Regions from separate parts of the Halomonas sp. AOP7-E1-9 genome, predicted to be linked through region 2. Evidence: riboswitches for the same ligand, from Rfam matches in the RefSeq annotation. Region 2 holds a riboswitch; each other region holds the start of a gene.
What was found. Region 2 has a riboswitch for thiamine pyrophosphate ahead of ACT3R4_RS10085 (SLC5/6 family protein). Riboswitches for the same ligand answer to the same signal wherever they lie in the genome.
Positions count from the first base shown of each region.

Region 1 (7,369 bases), on a different contig from region 2:
GTGGGTTATCTTTTCTCGGCGATGTTCGGGCGCTACCACAGTCTGGCTGCCCGGCTAAGGCGTAAAACAGCCCCGCTCAGTGCGGAGGCATCTACGTAACATCATTCAACAGGAGTCGGTATGTCTTTACGGTTATCTTCGCGCTTATTGGTTGGCGTATCCGCCATGTTGGCACTGCCCGCGGCCATCGCAGCAGACCGCGTTCAGGTGGTGACAAGCTTCTCCATCCTGGCCGATATGGTCGAGAACGTGGGCGGTGAGCACGTTGAAGTAACATCACTGGTGGGGCCTGACGGTGATTCGCACGTCTACTCCCCTCGCCCAGGCGATGCACGCGCACTGACAGAAGCGGATCTTGTGGTGTTCAATGGCCTACTGTTCGAAGGCTGGATGGAGCGGCTCATTGAATCCAGCGGCTACAACGGCGCATTGATCACGGCCACTGATGGCATTAACAAGCTCGACTACCATGGTCATGGGCACGACCACGGGCATGACCACGATCATGACCATAATCACGACCACGACCATGCGCATGGTGAATTTGATCCTCATGCCTGGCAGGATATGGCCCAAACGCGGATTTACGTTGCCAATATCCGTGACGGCCTGATTGAGGCCGATGAGGCTAACGCCGATGAGTACCGGGCTAACGCCGATAACTACCTGGCCAGCATGGCAGAAGTCGATGCTGAAATTCGTGAGCTCATCAGCGAAATCCCGGCCTCAACCAGCGTGATTACTGGCCACGACTCCTTTGGCTACTTCTCGAATGCTTACGGCGTCAACTTTTTGGCACCTACCGGCTTATCGACCGAAGTAGAACCCAGCGGCGCCAGCATGGCCGAGCTGGTGGACGTGATCAACGACCAGAACGTACAAGCCCTGTTCCATGAAAACATGACCAATCCTGCGGTCATTCAGCAGCTTTCTGAAGAGACGAGCCTGCCGATTGCCGGAACACTGTATGCCGATGCGCTTTCTTCCGAGGGCGAAGCGAGCACCTACCTTGGCATGATGCGCCACAATGCGGTAGTGCTGCACGAAGCACTGGCCCAGCCGGGCCATGATGACCATGCGCATGACGGCCACGACCATACACATGACGATCATGACCATGACCACGGGCATGATCACAGCGAGCATAGCCATAGCCACTAGGCATTGGTTGCCAGGGTCAGCCACTCTCTAAAACAGGCCATGGCCTGGGTTTCTGGCCGCGATTGTAAGCGCGTCAGCCAGTACCCGCCTAAACTCACCGCGGTGCTGAACGGTTGTACCAAAGCACCGCTGGTGAGCGGGCGTGAGAACATTGAAGGCGGCGCCAGGGCAATGCCTACGCCCTGCTGTGCGGCTTCTATCATGGCAATAGAAGAGTCAAACACGATACTTCTTGGCACAGAAACACTGCTGGATAACCCCGCCGCCAGTAGCCACTGCGTCCACTCATCGGTGCGATAAGAGCGTAGCCATGTTTCACCCACGACATCGGCCGGCGTCTTTAGCCGGGTGGCGATGTCGGGCGTGCACATGACCGACAGCGAGGCTGGTAACAAGGGCTGGGCCGCAATACCGTGCCAAGCGCCCGTTCCAAAGCGGATAGCAAAGTCAAACCCGTCCGCGGCCATATCCGTGCGATTGTTATGGGTCGAAAGGCGCAGATCAATAAACGGATAGCGCTCCTGAAAGTCAGCAAGCCTGGGCAGCAACCAGCCGACGGCGAACGTGCCCACCGCGCCCACATTCAATACCTCCCGATAGTTCTGCTCGCCTAATTGATCCAGCGTGTGTGTAATCTGATCAAACGACGCCTTGAGGACCGGCAGTAGCATTTCGCCCTCTTGCGTTAACATCAGCCCGCGCGGCAGGCGGGTGAACAGTGCTACCTTCAACTGGCCTTCCAGCAATTTTACGTGATGACTAACGGCCGCTTGCGTCACGCACAGCTCGGCAGCCGCTCGGGTAAAACTCAGGTGCCTGGCCGACGCTTCAAAGGCGCGCAGGGCTTTTAGTGGTAAGTAGGGACGCACGACACAGACCCCCAAATTTTTCTAATGGCTTATGCAAAATATCGCTGTTTGTCACCTTGTACGGTTCGCCGTAACGTAAGCAACGAATCAGCGGGGCCAACGCCCGATGTTAATCAACAACACGTAACGGGTTTTCTGATGAACAAGATGTTAACAGCAAAGAATGCGCTTATTGTGGCAGGTTCGTTTCTTATCAGCGCTTTTGGCTATGCGAATGATGATCCGCGCAGTCTGCCGGTGGCGTCGGTGGTCAACGACACTATCGTAGCCTTGATGGACGCGCACAGTGTCCCGGGCATGGCCTTAGCGGTGAGCGTTAAGGGCACGCCCTATTACTTTAATTATGGGGTCGCCGATCAAGAGGCTGGCGTGCCGGTAACCACCGATACGCTGTTTGAGTTGGGTTCCGTCAGCAAGACGTTTACGGCGACGCTGGCGGCTTACGCTCAGGCCAGCGGTGCTCTGTCACTTTCCGACCCCGCCAGCCAGTACCTGCCAGCCCTTGAAGGAAGCGCCTTTGATAACATCAGCCTATTGGAACTGGGCACCTACACGGCGGGTGGGCTGCCGTTGCAGTTTCCAGATAGCGTCAACAACGAAGACGACATGGTCGCCTACTACCGCCAGTGGGCACCGACGTATGCGCCAGGCACTCATCGGCTCTATTCAAATCCGAGCATTGGATTACTCGGTTACCTGACCGCCCAGCGGCTTGGAAAACCTTACGCCCAGTTGATGGAAGCGCACGTGTTTTCAGCATTCGGCCTTGAACACAGCTACCTGCAGGTACCTGAAGACGCGCAGGCGAACTACGCCTTCGGGTACTCAAAAGAGGATGAGCCGATTCGGGTGAACCCCGGCGTACTGGATGCAGAGGCCTACGGGGTAAAGTCGAATAGCGCCGATATGCTGGCGTTCATTAACGCCAACATGGACAGCTCAGCGGTGGATGAACCGCTGCGCGAAGCACTGGAAGCAACCCGGATGGGCTACGTCAACATGGGCGATATGACCCAAGGCCTCGGTTGGGAACGCTATGCCTACCCTGTGTCGCTTGACCAGCTACAAGCAGGCAATTCGCTGGAGATGGTGCTGGAGGCTAACAAGGCCGAGCAGCTTCAGACACCGCTACCGGCAGATGACGATGTGTGGTTTAACAAGACGGGCTCAACCAATGGCTTTGGCGCTTATGTCGCCTTTGTACCCAGCCAGCAAATAGGCATCGTGATGCTCGCCAACCGCAATTATCCCAACCAGGCACGTATTGAGGCCGCCCACCATATTCTGACGACACTTGCGGCGACGCCCTGAAAAAAACCGCCTTTATGCCACGAGCCTTCCTAAAGGCTCGTCATTAAAGCGCTCTTTTATGCATTGCATTTTGGGTGGTGGATAAGGAGACTTGCACTACCGCGATCCCCCCACTGCAAAGAGCCAACACCATGCGCCTTAACGCCGACTTTAGCCACTTTGCCTGCGTAACGCCGGACCAATATCAATGGGTCGATTCGCCCAGTGCAGGCGTCACACGCATGATGCTTGATCGCATCGGCGAGGAAGTCGCCAGAGCGACCAGCCTGGTACGCTACGCGCCCAACAGCCAGTTCACCTCACATACCCACGACGGCGGGGAAGAGATTCTTGTACTAGAGGGCGTGTTCGGTGATGAGCACGGCCGCTACCCCGCGGGCACCTATCTGCGCAATCCTATCGGTACGGGCCACACCCCGCACATAGGCGATGAGGGCGCGCTCATCCTGGTGAAGCTTCACCAGTTTGCAGCCAATGACATTCTTCAACTGGCCGTACCTGCCCACCGTTTACCTTGGCAGCCGGACCGCCGCCCAGGCATTACCTATAAAATGCTGCATACCTTTCACCAGGAGCGCGCCAGCCTGGAGCGGTGGGAGGCGGGCGTGACGATTGCCTACCCGACGCTGGGTGGTGGCCTGGAGGCGTTTGTTCTGGAAGGCACCTTGTGCGACGGCGATACCGAATACCCGACGGGCAGCTGGTGTCGCTACCCTCCCGGCGCCGCTCCCCAACTTAGCGCGGGCAGCGCAGGGGTCAAGCTCTACTTAAAACGCGGGCACCTGCGGCTTGATTAACGAGTCAGGCCAAGAAATGGCAGCAGCGTAAGCAGTGCCACCATAACGACCGCCACCATTACCAGGGTGACCTGAAAGGGATGCGCCGCCAAGCGGCGCCATAAGGTAGGTGCATCGCCTTGGCTCACGGCCTCGGCGTGCGCTTGCCGAGCCTTGGTGAAGCGCTCGGCTTGATACACCGCCAGTGCTGCTTCGGCCGCCTCACGCTGGGTTTCATCACGCAGCCAGATCGCGTCCACCCCTAAGCGGAAAAAACCGGCCTGCGTTTCATAGGTATCAAAACCATGTTCTGCCAGTAGTGAGCGGACTTCCATGGCTTCTTCATCGGTAACGTAGCGCAGCCGAAACAGCAAGTGTGCCATATCAGTCGCCCATCGCCGCCATTAGGTCGGCCTGGATAACTTCGATCCAATAGCCGTCCGGGTCTTTCACAAAAATGACGCCCTGCATTTTGCCTTGATCCGCCCGCTTTATGAACGTCACATCGTGCTCATCAAACCACGCCTGGGCCGCTTCCAAGTCCGGCACGCTAAAGCAGATATGTCCAAAGCCCTGCGGTTCGGCATTGCCATCGTGGTAGGCAAAATCGTCCTGGTCTTCGGTGCCCCAGTTATGGGTAAGTTCTAACAACCCCTTTTGGCTGAAGGTCCAGGCCGTACGCGCCTGGGTATCTTCCGGCACCTGGTCGTTGGCTTCCAGGTTCGCCAGAAAGTAGAGCGAAAACTGCATCTCTTCGAAATCCAGCCGACGCAGCACCTGCATGCCAAATACCTGGGAGTAAAAGGCCAATGAACGCTCGGGGTCTTTCGCCCGCAGCATCGTATGGTTTAAGCGAAACCCTTGGGTTTGCGCAGGGGCCGGACGAACGCCTTTATGCTGTTCACCTTGCAAAGTCATCTTGGGCTCCTTGTGGGGAATTATGCTGTTAAATGAATTGATTGAGCGGTTATCTTTGACAAAAACCATACCGTGTACAAGCCTATCTCTAACCGTTTCACACCGCATGATACCGTTGTGATGACATACCATGAGGGCAGAACAGCCATTATTCCAGCCCCGCTTACCCTACCGGCCTCCCCTTACACATCGCCTGCGCTTTACAGCACCGCCCAAGGCAAGGATAGTAGCCTGACGACAGGGGCGCTTGAGACGCTCAAGCTGAGATGCACCCTTAGAACCTGAACCGGATAATACCGGCGTAGGAAGTCGCGGTGTCATCACACCCGATCTACGCTGTGAGGTGGCCATGACATCACTCCCGCTGAGCGACGCGCTTTCCGCTGTACAACGCACCACGCCGTTAGTGCACTGTATTACCAATTTTGTAGCGATGAACAGCACAGCTAACTGCCTGCTGGCTGTCGGCGCTTCCCCTGCCATGCTGCATTCAACTGAGGAAGTCGCTGAGTTTACTCGCTTGGCCGGGGCACTTTCGATCAATATCGGCACGCCTTCACCACACTGGGCAGAAGGTATGCAACTTGCCGCCAGAACGGCCAACGAGAGCAATACGCCTTGGGTATTGGACCCGGTTGCGGTGGGCGCCACTTACTACCGTCAAACGCTTTCACAAACGCTATTGGCTTTTAAGCCCAGCGTGATCCGTGGCAATACCTCAGAAATCATGACGCTTTCCGGCTTGACCCACGCGGGCCGAGGAGTGGATGCCACAGCCTCTACGGATGAAGCGCGTGAGGCTGCCATAAACCTCGCCAAGCAGCAACGCTGTGTTGTCGCGATGACCGGCGTTCAGGATTTTATTACCGATGGCACTCAGCACTGGCGTCTGAGCGGCGGGCACGCGCTTATGCCGCGTGTCACTACGCTTGGCTGTGCGTTAAGTGCCACCGTTGCCGCCTTTGTAGCGGCCAGCCCCGAAGCTCCCTTGAACGCCACGTTAGCCGCACTTACAAGCTTTGCTATCGCGGGTAGCCGCGCTGGACAACAGGCGGCAGGCCCGGGTAGTTTTCAGGTAGCCCTGTTGGACGCCTTGTATCAGCTAACACCTACAGACGTCCGTCAGTTTACCGGGCTGGAGGAAGGCTAATGCGTTTTGATCTTTCGCTTTATCTGGTCACTGACGCTCAACTCTGTAAAGCCGCAGGGCTAGAGCGCACCGTGATTGAGGCCGTCAAAGGGGGCGTCAGCTTTGTTCAACTGCGCGATAAACACGCAAGCGATACCGACATGATTGAACAGGCCAAGCGTTTGAAAGCCGCCCTGGCGGGTAGCGGGGTACCGCTGGTGATTAATGACCGCTTGAACGTTGCCTTGCAAAGCGGCGCCGATGGGCTGCATGTCGGCCAAAGCGATACAGCGGTTCAAGAGGCACGGGCAGCCATGGGGCCAGAGGCAATTATCGGGCTTTCGATTAATACGCTTGAGCAGCTTCACGCAGCCCCCGTGGCCCTGCTCGACTACGTGGGCCTGGGCCCGGTGTTTACCACCCAAAGCAAGCAGGACCATGCTAAACCGTTGGGGTTTGAAGGCCTGGCTCAATTAGCCGCGGCCTGCACCTTGCCAAGCGTGGCCATTGGCGGGCTCAAGGCTGAACACGCCCAGCAGGTCGTTGCAGCCGGTGCCAATGGCTTGGCGGTTATCTCCGCCATTTGTGGCCAGCCTGACCCTTACCAGGCCGCACGGGCGTTGGCTCGGCCATGAACCAGCTCGACCATATTGCCGCTTTTGTCAAAGTTGCCGAGCTTGGCAGCTACACGCGGGCCGCTGAGGCGTTGGATCTTTCCCGCACGCGGGTATCACGCGTTGTCATGGCCCTTGAAGAGACGCTCGGGGTGCGGCTTATTCAGCGCACCACGCGGCGCCTGCATTTAACCGCCGAGGGCGAGCGCTACCTTGCGCATGCCCAAGCGATTTTACAGGCCCTTGATGAGGCTGCCGCCGACGTAGGCAGCGGCATTTCTGAAATAAGCGGCCGTTTACGCATCAACGGCCCCATGAGTTTTGGCATGCGCCACCTCTCCCCGCTGGTGGCGCGCTTTATGGTGGCATATCCTGGCCTGGATGTACGCCTGGATTTAGGTGACCGCCGCGTGGATCTTCTCGAAGAGGGCTACGATGTGGCCATTCGTATTGGCAACCTGCCCGACTCAAGCCTGATCGCCAGGCGCCTGACGCGCTGTCAAATGCTGTTTTGCGCATCTCCGGCGTACCTTGAAACCCATGGCGTGCCGGCAAATGCAGAGGCGCTTGCGCACCACCGCTGCCTGCGTT
Region 1 covers NZ_JBQSVC010000008.1:121,384-128,752, forward strand. The annotation lists gene ACT3R4_RS07105 (metal ABC transporter permease) at 1-99, shown strand, start outside; gene ACT3R4_RS07110 (metal ABC transporter substrate-binding protein) at 121-1,161, shown strand; gene ACT3R4_RS07115 (LysR family transcriptional regulator) at 1,158-2,030, opposite strand; gene ampC (class C beta-lactamase) at 2,178-3,341, shown strand; gene ACT3R4_RS07125 (cupin domain-containing protein) at 3,473-4,138, shown strand; gene ACT3R4_RS07130 (DUF6164 family protein) at 4,135-4,500, opposite strand; gene gloA (lactoylglutathione lyase) at 4,502-5,035, opposite strand; TPP riboswitch at 5,265-5,360, shown strand; gene thiM (hydroxyethylthiazole kinase) at 5,385-6,185, shown strand; gene thiE (thiamine phosphate synthase) at 6,185-6,799, shown strand; gene ACT3R4_RS07150 (LysR family transcriptional regulator) at 6,796-7,369, shown strand, end outside.
Region 1: it holds a riboswitch for thiamine pyrophosphate, as region 2 does, so the genes downstream of both, thiM (hydroxyethylthiazole kinase) here and ACT3R4_RS10085 (SLC5/6 family protein) in region 2, are expected to answer to the same signal.

Region 2 (7,369 bases):
AGCCGCCGCTATAGGCGACAGAGTACGTCACGGTGCCGATACCAGGCACCTGGATGGTATCGCGGTAAGTATCAATATAGCTGGGTAAACCTTCACAGGTAACCGACTCGACCACGCCGTTATGCACACGCGCCTCGATACGTACCAGGCCTGCCGGGGCCTCCAACGAAAACTGCTGAATGCCTTCCTGCTTAGGCACAATCCCACACTCAAGCACCGCGGTTGCCGTACACAAGGTATTGGAGCCTGAATAGATCGGGTAGCCCATCACTTCCATAATGATATAACCTGCGGCGGCCTCGGGGTGCGTCGCTGGTACCAGTAAGTCCACCGACATCTCCGGAATACCGTAGGGCTCTTCCAGCAGCAAGCGACGCAAGCCATCGGCATCGTCGCGCAGGTACTCCATTTGCTCCCGCACCGTGGCGCCCGGCAGAGCATCAATCCCGCCCGTTACGATTCGGCTGACATCGCCACCCGCATGAGTATCCATTAATTGAAGCGTATGGATATTTTTCAAAGGCGTTGCTCCTGAGCGTTTGTTAGTGCAAAAGGTGCGCCGTGAGTATTCCACTGGGCATCCGGTACAATGACAATTTTGCCGAGATAATTGCTGCCCCGATTAACAAAATAGCGCTCGGCGTCATGCAGTTCAGAAAGCTTGAACGCCGCATGGAGAACGGGCTTGAGTTCACCACTACGAATCCAGGTGATTAGCTGCTCGGCTTCTTCACGAGTACCGTGAGAAACGCCAAATATCTGCACCTGGTAAAGGTAAATACGCGTCCACATGATCTCACTGAGATTACCGCCGCTGGCCCCTGCGATGGAAAGGCGCGGATAGGATTGGCGGTGCTGCATATCAACAATCATGGTATCGATAAACAGATCAGTCATCTCGCCGCCGACCAAGTCCATCACCGCATCAATTGGCTTTCCGCCAGTAGCTTCTAAGACGCGGTTAACAAAGGTCGGCAGGTCGCCACGGTCAATAACGGCTTCGGCGCCTAACGCTTGCAGCGCAGCGGCTTTATCAGGCTGACTGACCGCATAAGGAACGGCACCGACAATACGGCACAGCTGAATGAGCGCGGTGCCTACGCCACCACTGGCACCGCTTACCAACACGCGCTCGCCAGCCTTGATGTGTGCCGAGGTCATCATATGGTACGCCGTTTGATAGGAGCACATGCCCATCGCGGCTAGCTCAGCATCGCGGAGTTCGGGATTATCAATGGAGTGGAACTGGTCTGCGGGTACCGCAATATACTCAGCGTAGCCGCCATCGGCCCCATGGCCGTAGTAGTCGGGAGTTAGATTGATGTCCCGGCGCTCATCCGCATAAATATTGAAATCAAGCAGGCCACGCTGGCCAATACGCTCGGCATCCACGCCTTCGCCTACCGCTACGATACGCCCGGCTACATCTGCCCCCTGAATACGTGGAAACGTTAAGGTGGGCGTGCCGCCCATAGCAAAGGACGTCACGTCGCCTTTCTCTTTGGTGGGATACAGGCCCTCACGCGCTTTACGGTCGGTATTGTTTTTCGCGGTCGCCGTCACCTGGACCAGAACATCACCTGGGACGGGTAACGGCGTTTTGACGTCTTCACGATAATGCAGTTGTTCGACCCCACCATGCCCGACCAAGAGCATGGCAGCCATCGTAGAAGAAACGGCGGTAGGTTCAGGCATTGTCAGGCTCCTTGACACAAAGGAATAAGATGACTTGTCGACCATAACAAACTCTTTAGGCCACTTAAAAGCCTGCTGAATTAGAACCAGCCCTTTCGTCTGAATAGCCAAATCAGTACGCCACCGATTCCTGCCATCATGCCTAAAATGAAGAAGTAGCCATAGCGATAGTGCAGCTCCGGCATGTAGTCAAAGTTCATCCCGTAGATACCGGCAACAAACGTTAACGGAACAAAAATCGCCGTAATGACCGTTAGAACGCGCATTGTAATGTTCAGTTGGTGCGACGAGATTGATATGTAACCGTCGACTAGGTCACCGCAAATGTCGTAATACATCTGAGTAAGCGTATAAAGCCGCTCAAAACGTTCGGCAACATCGTTAATGGCATGCAGCGTTTCACTTTCCTCACGCGGGACGTGCTCATAGTCGTAGACAGTTAACTCTTGGGTAATCCCTTTATGATAATTAAACACGCGCCGCATCTTAACCAGCCGGGAGCGGTACATGGTAATTTTGCGCATTAATACATCGTTGCCATTTTCATGTAACTCATCTTCTAAATCGCTTAATTCCGCTTCAAATTCAAGCAGGCTATCAATGTAATACCCAGCAGAGATATACATCACCTTGAGCGCCACCTGCTCCGGTGATTTCGCTAATAACGTCTTACCGTGCTCCTTAAAGAGCCGCTCAATGCTCATGGCAACGCCTGGATGTAACGTCACTAAAAAGCACTCACCAATAAAAAAGCAGACCTGCTGAGGAACAAAGTTTAGCTGGGCGTCAAAAGATGAAATACCGCGGTAAATAATCAGTGCGTGGTTATCAAACTCTTCTATTTTGGGTGGTACGCGCTCTTTATGGGCATCCTGAATAGCCATGGGGTGACACTCAAATTTACCCAGTAGCCGCTCAGCAGATTCTGCTGATTCCCCCTGCATATCGATCCATATATGACTGCCGGGGGTATTCTGCCATGTGACAAAAAGCTCTTCGTTCCCTTCATGGGTTTCGCCATCAGGGGTCGTCAAAATACTGCGAATCATAACTGTCCTTGGTTCCAAGGGGTTCTTAAATACGCTAATAACACGCTTACCACCGTGGAAGCTAACAACGCACCTAGAAACGGCGCTAGTGTGGGTACACTGTTTGGAAAGCTTGCCGCCATTATCCCTTCGCTTATGCTGGCGTGACTCATCCACCCAGGCAAGATCGCACCCAATAGACCCGCCATGCCGCCACCGATAGCCGCAAGGGGCGTCATGCGCCGCCATAAGCCCAGCAGCACGGGCACCACAGTTGCAGCGCAGACTAAATCAGCGATTAAAAAAAGACGTAAAACAGACACACCTTGAAGTGCGACAACCACGACAGGCACCATAAGCAAAACGGTCATCCAGCGTGTGAGCGCGATAGAAACGCTTGGCTGCTCACTGCGCGACACGATCAGTGAGGCAATACCGCTTTGTAGCGTATCTACGCTGGACGCCACCAATGTAACGGCAAGTACTAGTGCCGTTATAGCTAGCCAGGGTGGCGCGTTATTGAGCAGTGCAAAAAAAGGCATGGGCGGTTCGCCCAGCGGAACACCGTTCATGGCAGCAAGCATACCCAAACCGCCAATCACCATAACGATCATGACCGTGGCGCCCCCTCCTACCCAAGCCCCGCGGGCCAAACTGTGGTCATTACGTGCCGCCCATACCCGCTGCCAGTAGCCCTGGTGAAACAAGTTCGCTGCGGTAACCGCGATGACAAGCGTTAGTGCCACACTAAGCGCATCAGAAGTGGCGATAGAGGGCCATGCCGCACTGCTCGGCATGGCAGGCAAGTGCCAAAGGGTGACACTGGAAACCACCACTAACAGTGCAAGCAGCAACCATGCCTGCCAACGGTCAGTGGCCAGGCTTGCGCGCAGCCCACCGCTTACCGTGTAAAGCAACGTAGTGAGCGTTACTCCAATAATCACCCAGCTCGACGGAACATCAGAAAGCAGCGAGGTGATCGCTCCAATAGCGGTTAATTCAGCGGCTAAAAAGCAGGCCATATACACCACGGAAACCAGCGTTACCCAGTGGCGCACTCCGCGCCCATAGCACGCCTCAGCAAACTCAGCGATGCTCCGCCCCTCAGGGAGAGCCCGGCGTATAGACGGACCATAAAAGCCAAGGACGATAAAAGGCAGTGAGGAGCCAAGGGCATAGCCTGCCAAGGCCAATGGGCCAATAAAAGCGCCAATTTCTGGCGGTGCAAACAAAATCCAGGCCCCCATACCAGATGCAACAAAAGAGAGCCCTAGCGTGGTGCTGGTTTGTGAATTACGAGCGGTTACAAAGTCATCCAATGAGCCTTTACGCCCACGGGCTTTAAGGCCTAAAAATGCAAAGCAACAGAGCGCCGCGCCCAGCACGGCTGACGTTAGGTATGGCATGTCGCACTTCCTCCGCCGGTACTAACCGGTTCAGGTTCCAGGGTCTGCGTCATAGCATTCTCAGCCACGCAACGTGGCTCCCCTGGCGACAGTGAATTGAGAGCGTATCCTGATGTAAAGCGAGCTAACCGTCAAAATGAGCAGCTACTCGCACCGTATCTTAGCCGCTAAATAGCTAACAGGAAAACGGTTTACTTCTGCTATTCATTCGCTACAACGTTGTCTAGACTAACAAAAGCTGCTGTAAACTGAGTCAAAGCATTACAAAATAAAAGTAGCTTACTGCCATTAGTGTTATAAAACATTAATGTTACAAGCGTCGCACAGGAGAATAAGCGACGCGCTTACAGGAAACCACTATGTCATACACCGAAGCCAAGGAGCATACGCAAGGGCGGCTCAATACTCTGTTTGCTGACCCCTACCGTGCGTTTGAAAACAATACCGATGAGCGCCAGCTTCACGTTCGCGTAATGCTTTATATGCTGCTGGCCCGCCCCATGTCACGAGGAGACATGACGCTACGCGTGATCCATGGCTGGGAGAACGGTAGCTGCGAGCCTGGCGACTTACAGCATGCTGACTACGTTTTAAATACGCTAGATGATGTAAAGCGCGCGGTGAAAGACTTCGACCAGGCCACGAAGCAAAACGCTCCGCTCCCCTCTGAAGACCCTGCCATTTTGGCGATGCCTTTAGCAAATGTGATCGCCGATGCCAAAGCCGAAGGGCAAGAGGTCACCGACGATATACCCAAAACGCCCGAACGCTGGTCTGCGCTTGAAGGCGGCCTGGCACTTTATACGCTTTTTAAAATGTATCACCGGTTGGTGTATGGCGAGGACGATGTCTACCGCTGCTCCCAATGCCAAACGGCCTTAGGCCCGCGTGAAATTCATGAATTTCATCTAGAGGAGAGTGAGTTCGCCCTTTTAGTGCCCCTTGTCGGACAGCCAAAAGAGGCGCCGTCTCTACTCGTATTGCATGAAAGCCAACTTAAGCCGATTGAAAAGCTACTGGAAGAAAGCTTGAGCCTGCTGAATGATTTTTAAGCCTTGAGTACAACAACGTCACTGGCCCCCACAAGAACCAGTGACTGCTTAGTAAGTAAGCGTCAGCTTAATGCAATAGTACTATTGATACCGCTTGAAACGTTTTCAGGCTCAAACCAGCGTGCCGTTACCGTTTTGGTTTGCGTCCAGAAGGCGATCGCCTGTTTTCCATTTGGCCCTAAATCGCCGAGCTTTGAAGCACGTGAGCCAGTGAAGCTGAAATAGGCAACCGGCACCGGGATTGGCACGTTGATACCCACCTGCCCCACGTCTATATCAGTTTCAAAGCGCCGCGCCACCCAGCCAGAATTCGTGAAGATAGACGTGCCGTTGCCGTTAGGATTAGCATTAATAAACGCAATCGCTTCGTCGAGTGTTTCCACGTTGACAACGCAGAGTACCGGCCCAAATATCTCTTCACGGTAAATGGTCATCTCCGCAGTCACATCGGTAAATAACGTCGGTCCCACAAAATTGCCCTTCGGATAACCGTGTACCTGGCAGTTACGCCCATCAATCAATAGCGTTGCGCCCTCCTTTTCACCGGTCTCGATAAGACCTAACACACGCTCCTTGGCGGCAGGCGATACCAGCGGCCCTAAATCGGCATCCTGTTGGGTGCCAGGCCCCACTTTCATCTGGCCTGCAGCATCCACAATATCATCAATCCATTGTCGCGCCTCACCGACCAGCACCACGACCGAATTAGCCATACAGCGCTGGCCTGCGGCGCCAAATGCTGAGCCCAGCAGATTGTTGATGGCTTGGCTGCGATTTGCGTCGGGCATAACCACACAGTGGTTCTTCGCCCCCATCATCGCCTGCATACGCTTACCCGCATCTGCCGCCCGCTTGTAAAGCAATGAGCCGACGTGGGTTGAGCCAATAAACGATAGCGCTTTAATCGTTGGGTGATCGACAATCTGGTTGGCAACCTCAGGACCACCATGCACCACGTTCAACACCCCAGCTGGCACACCGGCTTCATGGGCAAGCTCCACCAAGCGCATGGTCGAGCTGGGATCCTGCTCAGAAGGCTTCAACACAAAGGTGTTGCCTGTCGCGATGGCCAGTGGAAACATGAAACAGGGCAGCATGATAGGGAAGTTAAAGGCCGTAATACCGGCCCCTACGCCTAGCGGCTGATGTAGTGTATAAACATCGACGTCGCTTGCCGCGTTCTCGGCCACCTCTCCTAGCTGGAGCGAGGTAATCGAGCAGGCGTGTTCGACCACCTCCAGACCTCGCCCTACTTCACCTTTGGCATCTGGCAACGTTTTGCCATGCTCTTCGGTGATTAAGGCGGCTAGTTCATCGGTGTTGTCACGAATCAGTGCCTGCAACGCCAGCATAATACGCATGCGCTTTCCAAGCGGTACCTTGCGCCACTCTCTAAACGCATGATGGGCGCTTGCAATCGCATGCTCTACTTCTTCTGCCGTGCAAAAAGGCACCCGGGCAACCACCTTTTGGGTCGCCGGATTAACCACATCACGCCACTCCTGGCTTTGAGACAGGACGGCTTGACCATCAATGATCATGGGAATTTCGCGAACGGCCATTACGCTTGCTCCTGATTATGATTGTGTTTGTAACAGAGGCAGTCTCTATAGCTGCCCCAGGGCCAAGAACAGGGTATATCAGCAAGTTAACGTAAACGTCAACTAACGATTAGTAACAACCCCGATTAGCGATAACAAGACCCCACAGACAGTGCAAACGCATGTTTACCCCCTTGACCTCCCCTCTCAATAAGGGATGATAATACGGCGCACCCAGGAGATGTCTCTTTGCCTCAGCAATACATGCCCACCGCTATGACGTCTCTCCGGCTTGGCCAAGTGGGCCTCTGGAGCCTGGCGCTATTGCTTTGGTGCGCCGCTCCCCACGAGGTGATGCCGCGGGCTGCTGAGCCAAGTCATCACTCAGCCCTGGAGGATCACACCAAACCGCTGATCGTGCTGGCTAACCCGCTGAATCGCCTTAGCCTGGACCATGACAAGCGACGCCAAAACCCGGTAGTAATTCAAAATGATACCGGGGTGGCTCTGCCCGCCCATGAAAGATGGCCTGGTATTGCGCCTGCCGTTTTTCACTGCGTATTGAATACCCTTGGCTCATCGAACCCAGGCTTACCAGGCGGCCTTCCTCCCTGCAGAGCACCACCCTACGCTTAACAAATAACGAC
Region 2 covers NZ_JBQSVC010000015.1:1,986-9,354, forward strand. The annotation lists gene ACT3R4_RS10070 (proline racemase family protein) at 1-520, opposite strand, end outside; gene ACT3R4_RS10075 (zinc-binding dehydrogenase) at 517-1,695, opposite strand; gene corA (magnesium/cobalt transporter CorA) at 1,776-2,744, opposite strand; gene ACT3R4_RS10085 (SLC5/6 family protein) at 2,741-4,129, opposite strand; TPP riboswitch at 4,119-4,223, opposite strand; gene ACT3R4_RS10090 (hypothetical protein) at 4,489-5,181, shown strand; gene ACT3R4_RS10095 (CoA-acylating methylmalonate-semialdehyde dehydrogenase) at 5,244-6,743, opposite strand; gene ACT3R4_RS10100 (hypothetical protein) at 6,972-7,358, shown strand.

Region 3 (7,369 bases), on a different contig from region 2:
TGTCTCCGAAGAGGTGCCCGACAAATAACCCTCCCGGCTCAAGCGCTGAAAGGATCATGTCCCACAGTGTGGGAAAGTGCGTTGGCTCGCAGAACGGCAGGCTTAGCCCGGCGTGGGCCAAGGATGACGATGGCAGGCCTTTCAATTCCTCGAAACTCGAAGTCAAAATTGTCAGATCAGCGCTGGGCAATTCAGCTTTTAGTGTTTCTACTCGCACAATGGCATTGGGCGCTTTGTCGATCGCCAAGACCTTCCACCCTGACGTCAGCAGTAGTGCGGTTTCGATGCCGCCTCCACATCCTAAATCGATAGCATGGCCGTTGCCTTTGGGTAAGCACTCGTCCCCCAAAGCGCGGCGTAACAGCGGCGAGGCGGCTCGCGTTTGATTGGCGCGATAGAAGGCTTCCCAACCCGTTTTGTTATCGGTGGTCAATGTCAGTACTTCCTGATCGCATCACGCTGTAATGATGAGTGTTAATCGTCATAATCGATTCAAATTAACACATAGCACCGTCGTCCGCCCCCTTGCATCTCCCTCCACCGCCACCTAGACTCGCTGAGTTGAATGCTTGACGGGGTGCCGGTGAATCCGGCTGAGATGGCGCAGGGCGTAGCAATTTTGCTGCCAAGCGCTGGTCCCGCTGAACCTGATCCGGCTAATGCGCTGCTTTTGATGTAGCGCGGGTACCGGCGTAGGGATCAAGCGATGGCACTGGCTAGCTCTCTCCCACAATCGCTCGCCACCCTTCCGTGCCATTTCCTCGATCTTTTCGCCTGCCCTTCGGATCACCACCACCGGAGGATGTATGGGCTACCGCTTTACTGATTTAACCACTGCCTGCCATGACGATTGGCGCGCCTACATTGAGCACGACTTTGTGTGCCAGCTGGGCAACGCCACGTTGCCTGAAGCGTCATTTCGCCACTACCTGAAGCAGGATTACCTGTTTCTGATTCACTTCGCTCGCGCCTATGCACTGGCCGCCTACAAAAGCCCTACGCTTGCCGATTTGCGCCATGCCCATGAAGGTTTAAAAACCATTGTGGATGTGGAATTGGGCTTGCACGTGGGCTTTTGTCGCGAGTGGGGTATTTCCGAGGAGGCACTTGCCGAGCTACAAGAAGCTCGGGCGACCATGGCCTACACCCGCTACGTGTTGGATACCGGCAACCGTGGCGACCTGCTGGATTTACACGTGGCACTTGCCCCTTGCCTGGTGGGCTATGGCGAGATTGCCAACTGGTTGAACGCAAAATCCACAACGCTACGCGGCACACACAACCCGTTTGATGCCTGGATTGCGATGTACGAAAGCGAGGAGTTTCAGGCGGCCATGCAAGCCGAGCTTGAATGGCTGGATGCTCGCCTCGCCGACGTCACCCCTGCCCGCTTTAATGAGCTCAGCAAAATTTTCCGCGATGCCACGCGCCTGGAAATCGACTTCTGGCAGATGGGCCTGGACCTTTCCCATTAATTCCAATAACAAGGATATAACCGTGAACAAAACCGTTACCCAGAAGACAGCCCGCTTTCTAGCCGAAACCGCCCAGGTCGATGCCGCCGCGATTTCCCCACTACCCGGTTCACGCAAGGTGTATCTTGAAGGCTCGCGCCCGGATATCCACGTGCCGTTTCGGGAAATCAGTCTCTCGCCGACCAAAACGACCAGCGTGGATGAACAGAACCCGCCGCTGCTGGTGTACGACACCTCTGGCCCCTACACCGACCCCAACGCCCAGATTGATCTACGCCGTGGGCTTCCCGCGCTTCGCCGGGTGTGGATTGAGGAACGCGACGACACCGAGTTTTTAGAAGGCCATACGTCTGAGTACGGCAAACGCCGCGCCAACGACCCCATGCTGGCTCAGCTGCGCTTTGATTTGAAACGCACGCCGCGTCGGGCAAAAGAAGGCAAAAACGTTACCCAGCTGCACTACGCCCGCCAAGGGATCATCACGCCGGAAATGGAATTTATCGCCCTGCGCGAGAACCAGCGCCGCCAAGCGCTGGGCGATGCCGAGGTGGAGAGAATCCTGGGCCACCAGCATCGCGGCCAAAGCTTCGGCGCCAGCATCCCAGAAGAGATTACGCCGGAGTTTGTGCGCGATGAAGTTGCTCGCGGGCGGGCGATTATTCCCAATAACATCAACCATCCTGAAAGCGAGCCGATGATTATCGGGCGTAACTTTCTGGTCAAGATTAACGGCAACCTGGGCAACTCGGCCGTTACCTCGTCGATTGAAGAAGAAGTCGACAAAATGACCTGGGGGATTCGCTGGGGCGCGGATACCATCATGGATCTCTCCACCGGGCAGAACATTCACGAAACCCGCGAATGGATTTTGCGTAACTCGCCAGTGCCTATCGGTACGGTGCCCATCTACCAAGCGCTGGAGAAGGTCAACGGCGTGGCCGAAAACCTGACCTGGGAGGTGTTTCGCGATACGTTGATCGAGCAGGCCGAACAGGGTGTGGATTACTTCACCATTCACGCAGGCGTTTTGCTGCGCTATGTGCCGCTGACCGCCAACCGGGTAACGGGCATCGTCTCGCGCGGCGGTTCGATTATGGCCAAATGGTGTTTGTACCATCATCAGGAGAGCTTTCTGTATACCCACTTCGAGGAGATCTGCGAGATCTGCAAGCAGTACGATGTGGCGTTTTCATTAGGTGACGGCCTGCGCCCAGGCTCTATCGCCGATGCCAATGACGAAGCGCAGATGGCCGAACTTAAAACCCTGGGTGAGCTGACCCACATTGCCTGGAAGCACGACGTGCAGGTAATGATTGAAGGCCCCGGCCACGTGCCCATGCACCTTGTCAAAGAGAACATGGACAAGCAGTTGGAGTACTGCGACGAGGCGCCCTTCTACACACTCGGCCCGTTGGTCACGGATATCGCACCAGGCTACGACCATATTACCTCGGGCATTGGGGCGGCGATGATCGGCTGGTTTGGATGTGCCATGCTCTGCTATGTCACGCCGAAAGAGCACCTGGGCCTGCCCAATAAAGATGACGTCAAGACCGGTATTATTACCTACAAAATTGCCGCCCATGCGGCGGATCTTGCCAAGGGCCACCCGGCAGCACAGCGGCGTGATAATGCGCTTTCCAAGGCGCGGTTTGAATTCCGCTGGGAAGACCAGTTCAACCTGGGGCTAGACCCGGACACCGCGCGGGAATTTCATGACGAAACCCTGCCCAAGGATTCCGCGAAGGTAGCGCATTTTTGCTCTATGTGTGGGCCCAAGTTCTGCTCAATGAAGATTAGCCAGGAAGTACGCGACACCTACCGCGACCGCACGCCAGAAAGCACTAACGACGCGGAGTCGGTTAAGCGCGGCATGGAAGAGCAGGCGGAGAAGTTTCGAAAAACGGGAAGCCAGCTGTATCAGGAAGTGTAAAACGGTTTGAAAACGAAAGGCATAAACGCAAACAGGGGCCTGAAGGCCCCTGTTGTCGACGTGTTACGCTAACGTGCGTGGCAAAGCTATTTTTTCTTGAGACTCTCTTTCACGTCGCCTTTACCTTTTTGAGCTTCGCCTTTAGCCTGCTGCATTTTGCCTTTGGCTTCCGTTTTTTCGCTGCCCGTTACTTTGCCAGCCGCTTCTTTCACTTTACCAGCGGCTTTGTTAGCGGCGCCTTTTGCTTTATCGTCTTTTCCACTCATGACATACACCTCTAATCCGTTAGCAGGAAACACGCTGGAGAGAAGAACATATTGCCCTTCACATCACAGCTGCCTTATCAGAGTAGCCTTTGTTAAAAAAGTTACCTCATTTTCTTTCTGGTAGTCGCGTAGGCTCCCAAAGATTGAGCACATAATGCAGGCAAGCCATGAACAGCAGCGTTACTACCAGCGCCACACTCATGGATGAAAAGCGATACAGGGCGCTATAGACAAGGTCCTGACTGGGGCCTAAAGATTGACCAAACAGGATACCCAGGGTGGTCATCCCGCCAAACCCGATGCCGGAGCCCCCGCCTTCAAGTATGTGCTCACGCCCAAACAGCAATAGCCCCAACCAATAAAGCACAATCGCTAGCAGGAAGTGATTGCTTTGTGTGTAAAGCAGAAGCTGCATAATCAGCGCCAGGTTACACCCCAACAGCGTGCCGATGGCACGTTTGCGAGCGGATACGCGCGCACCGGCATAGCCCATCGCGAACAGCACCAAAATGGTCGCCATTTGTGCCGAGAGCGACCCCTGCAGGTCAAATACCTGAAAAACGACAAAGGAAAGTGTCGCGGTAATGCCGCCCATCAGCGTTTCATGGCGCATCTGCGCTTTCGTCTTGGTGCTTTTAGGCGGCGGTTGGCGGGGCTCAACGTCAGGGAAAAGTGTGTACATCAGCATGGCGATGAACACGGCAAGCACGCTGGCCACAAAATTGGAGGCCAACAAATCAGCTAGATCGACACTGGGGTAGCTCGCAAAATGCAGCAGAATGCTTAAGGTTAATACGCCATTGGCCCCAAACAGAAACAGCGGGCCTTTTGCCATCAAGCTAAACCGAAACAGGAACATACCCAACACGACCAGCGTCATCACCACCGGCATATGTTTAAGCAGGCCGACCACCAGGCTGACTTCCAGCGCATTCACCGATACGTTACCTAAAAACTGGCGAATAATGCTGATATTCAGAATGGGCACCATACCCAGCAAAAACATCGGAAAAACGGTAAAGAAGACGCCGTAGTTCCAACCCATTAACTGACTGATGATGAACCCGAGCGTGCCGCCACCAGCCACCCGCAAACACTGGCGCAGGGCATTCTCACTCAGGCGATGGTAGGCAGGTGCCTCTGGGCCAGCGCCGCTACGCCGAGGCGTGCGCTTAAAAAAACTACGCAGCGCGCGATTGATTGACCACATGCTGGCATCCGCCGGTTTTGTATCAACGGGCCCTGCAGTAGTAGAACCCGCATCAGTAGACATAATGTAGCCAGCTGATCAGATGCGTTTGTAGCCATGCAAAGGGGTGCGCCAGCGCATGTTCCCCCGGCAGCAGTTGCACCGTTGCCCGGGCACCGCTTGGCAGCAGCGCCGCAATGGGTTCGTTGAGGGCAACATGAATACGCAAACGCTGCGCATCGCGCACCCAGCGGTCAGAGGTAGGAATATTCGCCAGCTGCCCATCAGCGGTCAGTTGCCCTTCCCGCACGCCAGCATCAAAAGCACTGACCTTCCCTTCAAAGATATGCCCAGGCATGGCATCAAAGATCACCGCAGCCGAGTCGCCGGGCAGTACGTGGCGTAGGCTTTTTTCACGGAAATCGGCAACGATATCCATGTTCTGAGTCACCAGTGCGATCACTGGCTGCCCCGCTTGAACATAGTCGCCCACCTGAAGCTGCAAGTTCGTCACCTGGCCTGACTCTGCCGCCCGCACTTCGGTACGTTCGACGTCCAACTGCGCTTTCTCAAGGGCGTTGTCGGCTTGGCGCAAGCGCAGGTTGGTATTTCCGTTCTCGCCTAGCTGTACTTCCAGGCTCTGTATGTTCGCCTCGGCGGAAGCCACGTCTGCCAGGGCGGTATGCTCAGCCGCTACCTGCTGCTCGTACTGCTGGCGTGAAATACTCTGCCGCCCCACTAGGGCTTCGCCACGGCGCCGCTCACTGCTGCGCTCCTCCGCAACGGCCTGGGCAGAGGCCAGCACCGCCCGGGCAGCGGCAAGCTCTGCTTCAAGGCGCGTGTTTTCACGCTCAGCCTGCTCACGATTTAGCCGCGCTTGATCAAGGGCAAGCTGAAAGGGCTCGGGGTCCAGACGAAACAGCACATCGCCTTTGGCAACCTGTTGATGGTCACGCACGGTCACTTCTTTCACTGGCGCGCTGAGCTCTGGCGCTACACGGGCAACCGGGCGCATTACCCTGGCCTCGGGCGTCATGGGCATGAAGCTGTCAGCTATCAAGAAATAGATAAACAGCAGTGCAAAGGCAGTCAGCGCTACCTTCACCCAGCGGGCGAATTTTTGATCAGGGGACATGAAGTTTTACTCGTTGATTTGCGCACCTTCTGCGTACGCGCAGAGCGCTTATGGCCAGCGCATGCTTAATGGAATAGCGTATTTTAGCAAATGATTAGCAAGCTAACAATGATCCACGCTTCTGCTTTATGAGCGTTATTGAGTAGCCCCCTTGGCTGCCTGCAGAAAAAATCCCATAAAAAACCCCCAGAGCCAAAAGGCCCTAGGGTTGGATACACCACTAACGCGTTTTAAGCGTTAATCATTAAAAACGGTATTTTAAGCCCACACTTGCGGCATCGAAATCGTAGGCAGACTTGTCCAGATAACGCATGTAATCAGCGCTGATGGCCAGATTGTTGGCGACATCAATTTCACCGCCCGCGCCATAGGAGAAACCGCTTTCTCTGTCGTGGTCGAAATCCACTTCAGTGACACCGACCAGACCATAAAGGCGTGCATTGGGGGTAATAGGCGCGATGCCTTTTGCGTAAGCACCTACCAGGTAATCCAGCTTGGTATCACCATCGGAGCCACCGGTACCCAGATGCCCTTCGAGCGCGAAGTAATCATTGAACTGCGCGCCGCCGCGTAAACGCAGGCCTACGTCGTTACGTGAGGAACCGCGGTCAGGGTCAAGGTTCCAAAACATGGCGTCGCCCGCCACGTAACCTTCAGGGTAACCCAATGATTGCTGTGCCTGTGCTGATGCAGCGAATGCACCTGCGCCGACCAAGAGTGCCGCAGAAGTGAGTGATAATACGGTCATCTTCATCGTCTTGTACCTCCGTTAAAAAACAGTGTTTCCTTACACAGATTCATTGTGGTACATGTCCGAAAAGAACGCAACGTTTACCGCCCTTTGGATAGGCTAAGTGCGACAATACCACCCACCACGACCGCCCCACCCAATAACTGGCCGGGGCTTAGCGTTTGCCCTAATACGAAATAGCCGATCACCAAAGAGGCGACAGGTTCGATATTCATGACCGGGGCGTTGCGCGCCATATCCAAGCGCGGCACAAAAATAAACAGTGTCGAGAACGCGGTGGCGTAGAGCAGCGCCAAAAGCCCCAAACCCACCCAGCCTTGACTATTGTCAGGTAGGCTCATGCCACCGGGCACAACACCTAAAGCCCCACCGATTACCATGGCGAAAAACACGGTTTGCATGGTTAAAAGACTGCGCAGCGTGCTGCCTACCTGGGATAAACGGTGCTCGGTAACCCATAGCGCGCAGGCGAAAACGAACGCGGCCAGTAACCCAAATCCAATACCGGCGACCCACTCTGGCCCCATACTGTCAGCACTGGAAAGCCACGCTGGAATATCCAGCACGACCAACAGCCCGATTAAAATGGTCCCCATAATAAGGCAGCTGCGAAGCGACGG
Region 3 covers NZ_JBQSVC010000011.1:578-7,946, forward strand. The annotation lists gene ACT3R4_RS08320 (class I SAM-dependent methyltransferase) at 1-433, opposite strand, end outside; TPP riboswitch at 564-716, shown strand; gene tenA (thiaminase II) at 807-1,475, shown strand; gene thiC (phosphomethylpyrimidine synthase ThiC) at 1,498-3,408, shown strand; gene ACT3R4_RS08335 (CsbD family protein) at 3,495-3,674, opposite strand; gene ACT3R4_RS08340 (DUF2955 domain-containing protein) at 3,781-4,947, opposite strand; gene ACT3R4_RS08345 (HlyD family secretion protein) at 4,937-5,998, opposite strand; gene ACT3R4_RS08350 (porin family protein) at 6,243-6,752, opposite strand; gene ACT3R4_RS08355 (EamA family transporter) at 6,830-7,369, opposite strand, start outside.
Region 3: it holds a riboswitch for thiamine pyrophosphate, as region 2 does, so the genes downstream of both, tenA (thiaminase II) here and ACT3R4_RS10085 (SLC5/6 family protein) in region 2, are expected to answer to the same signal.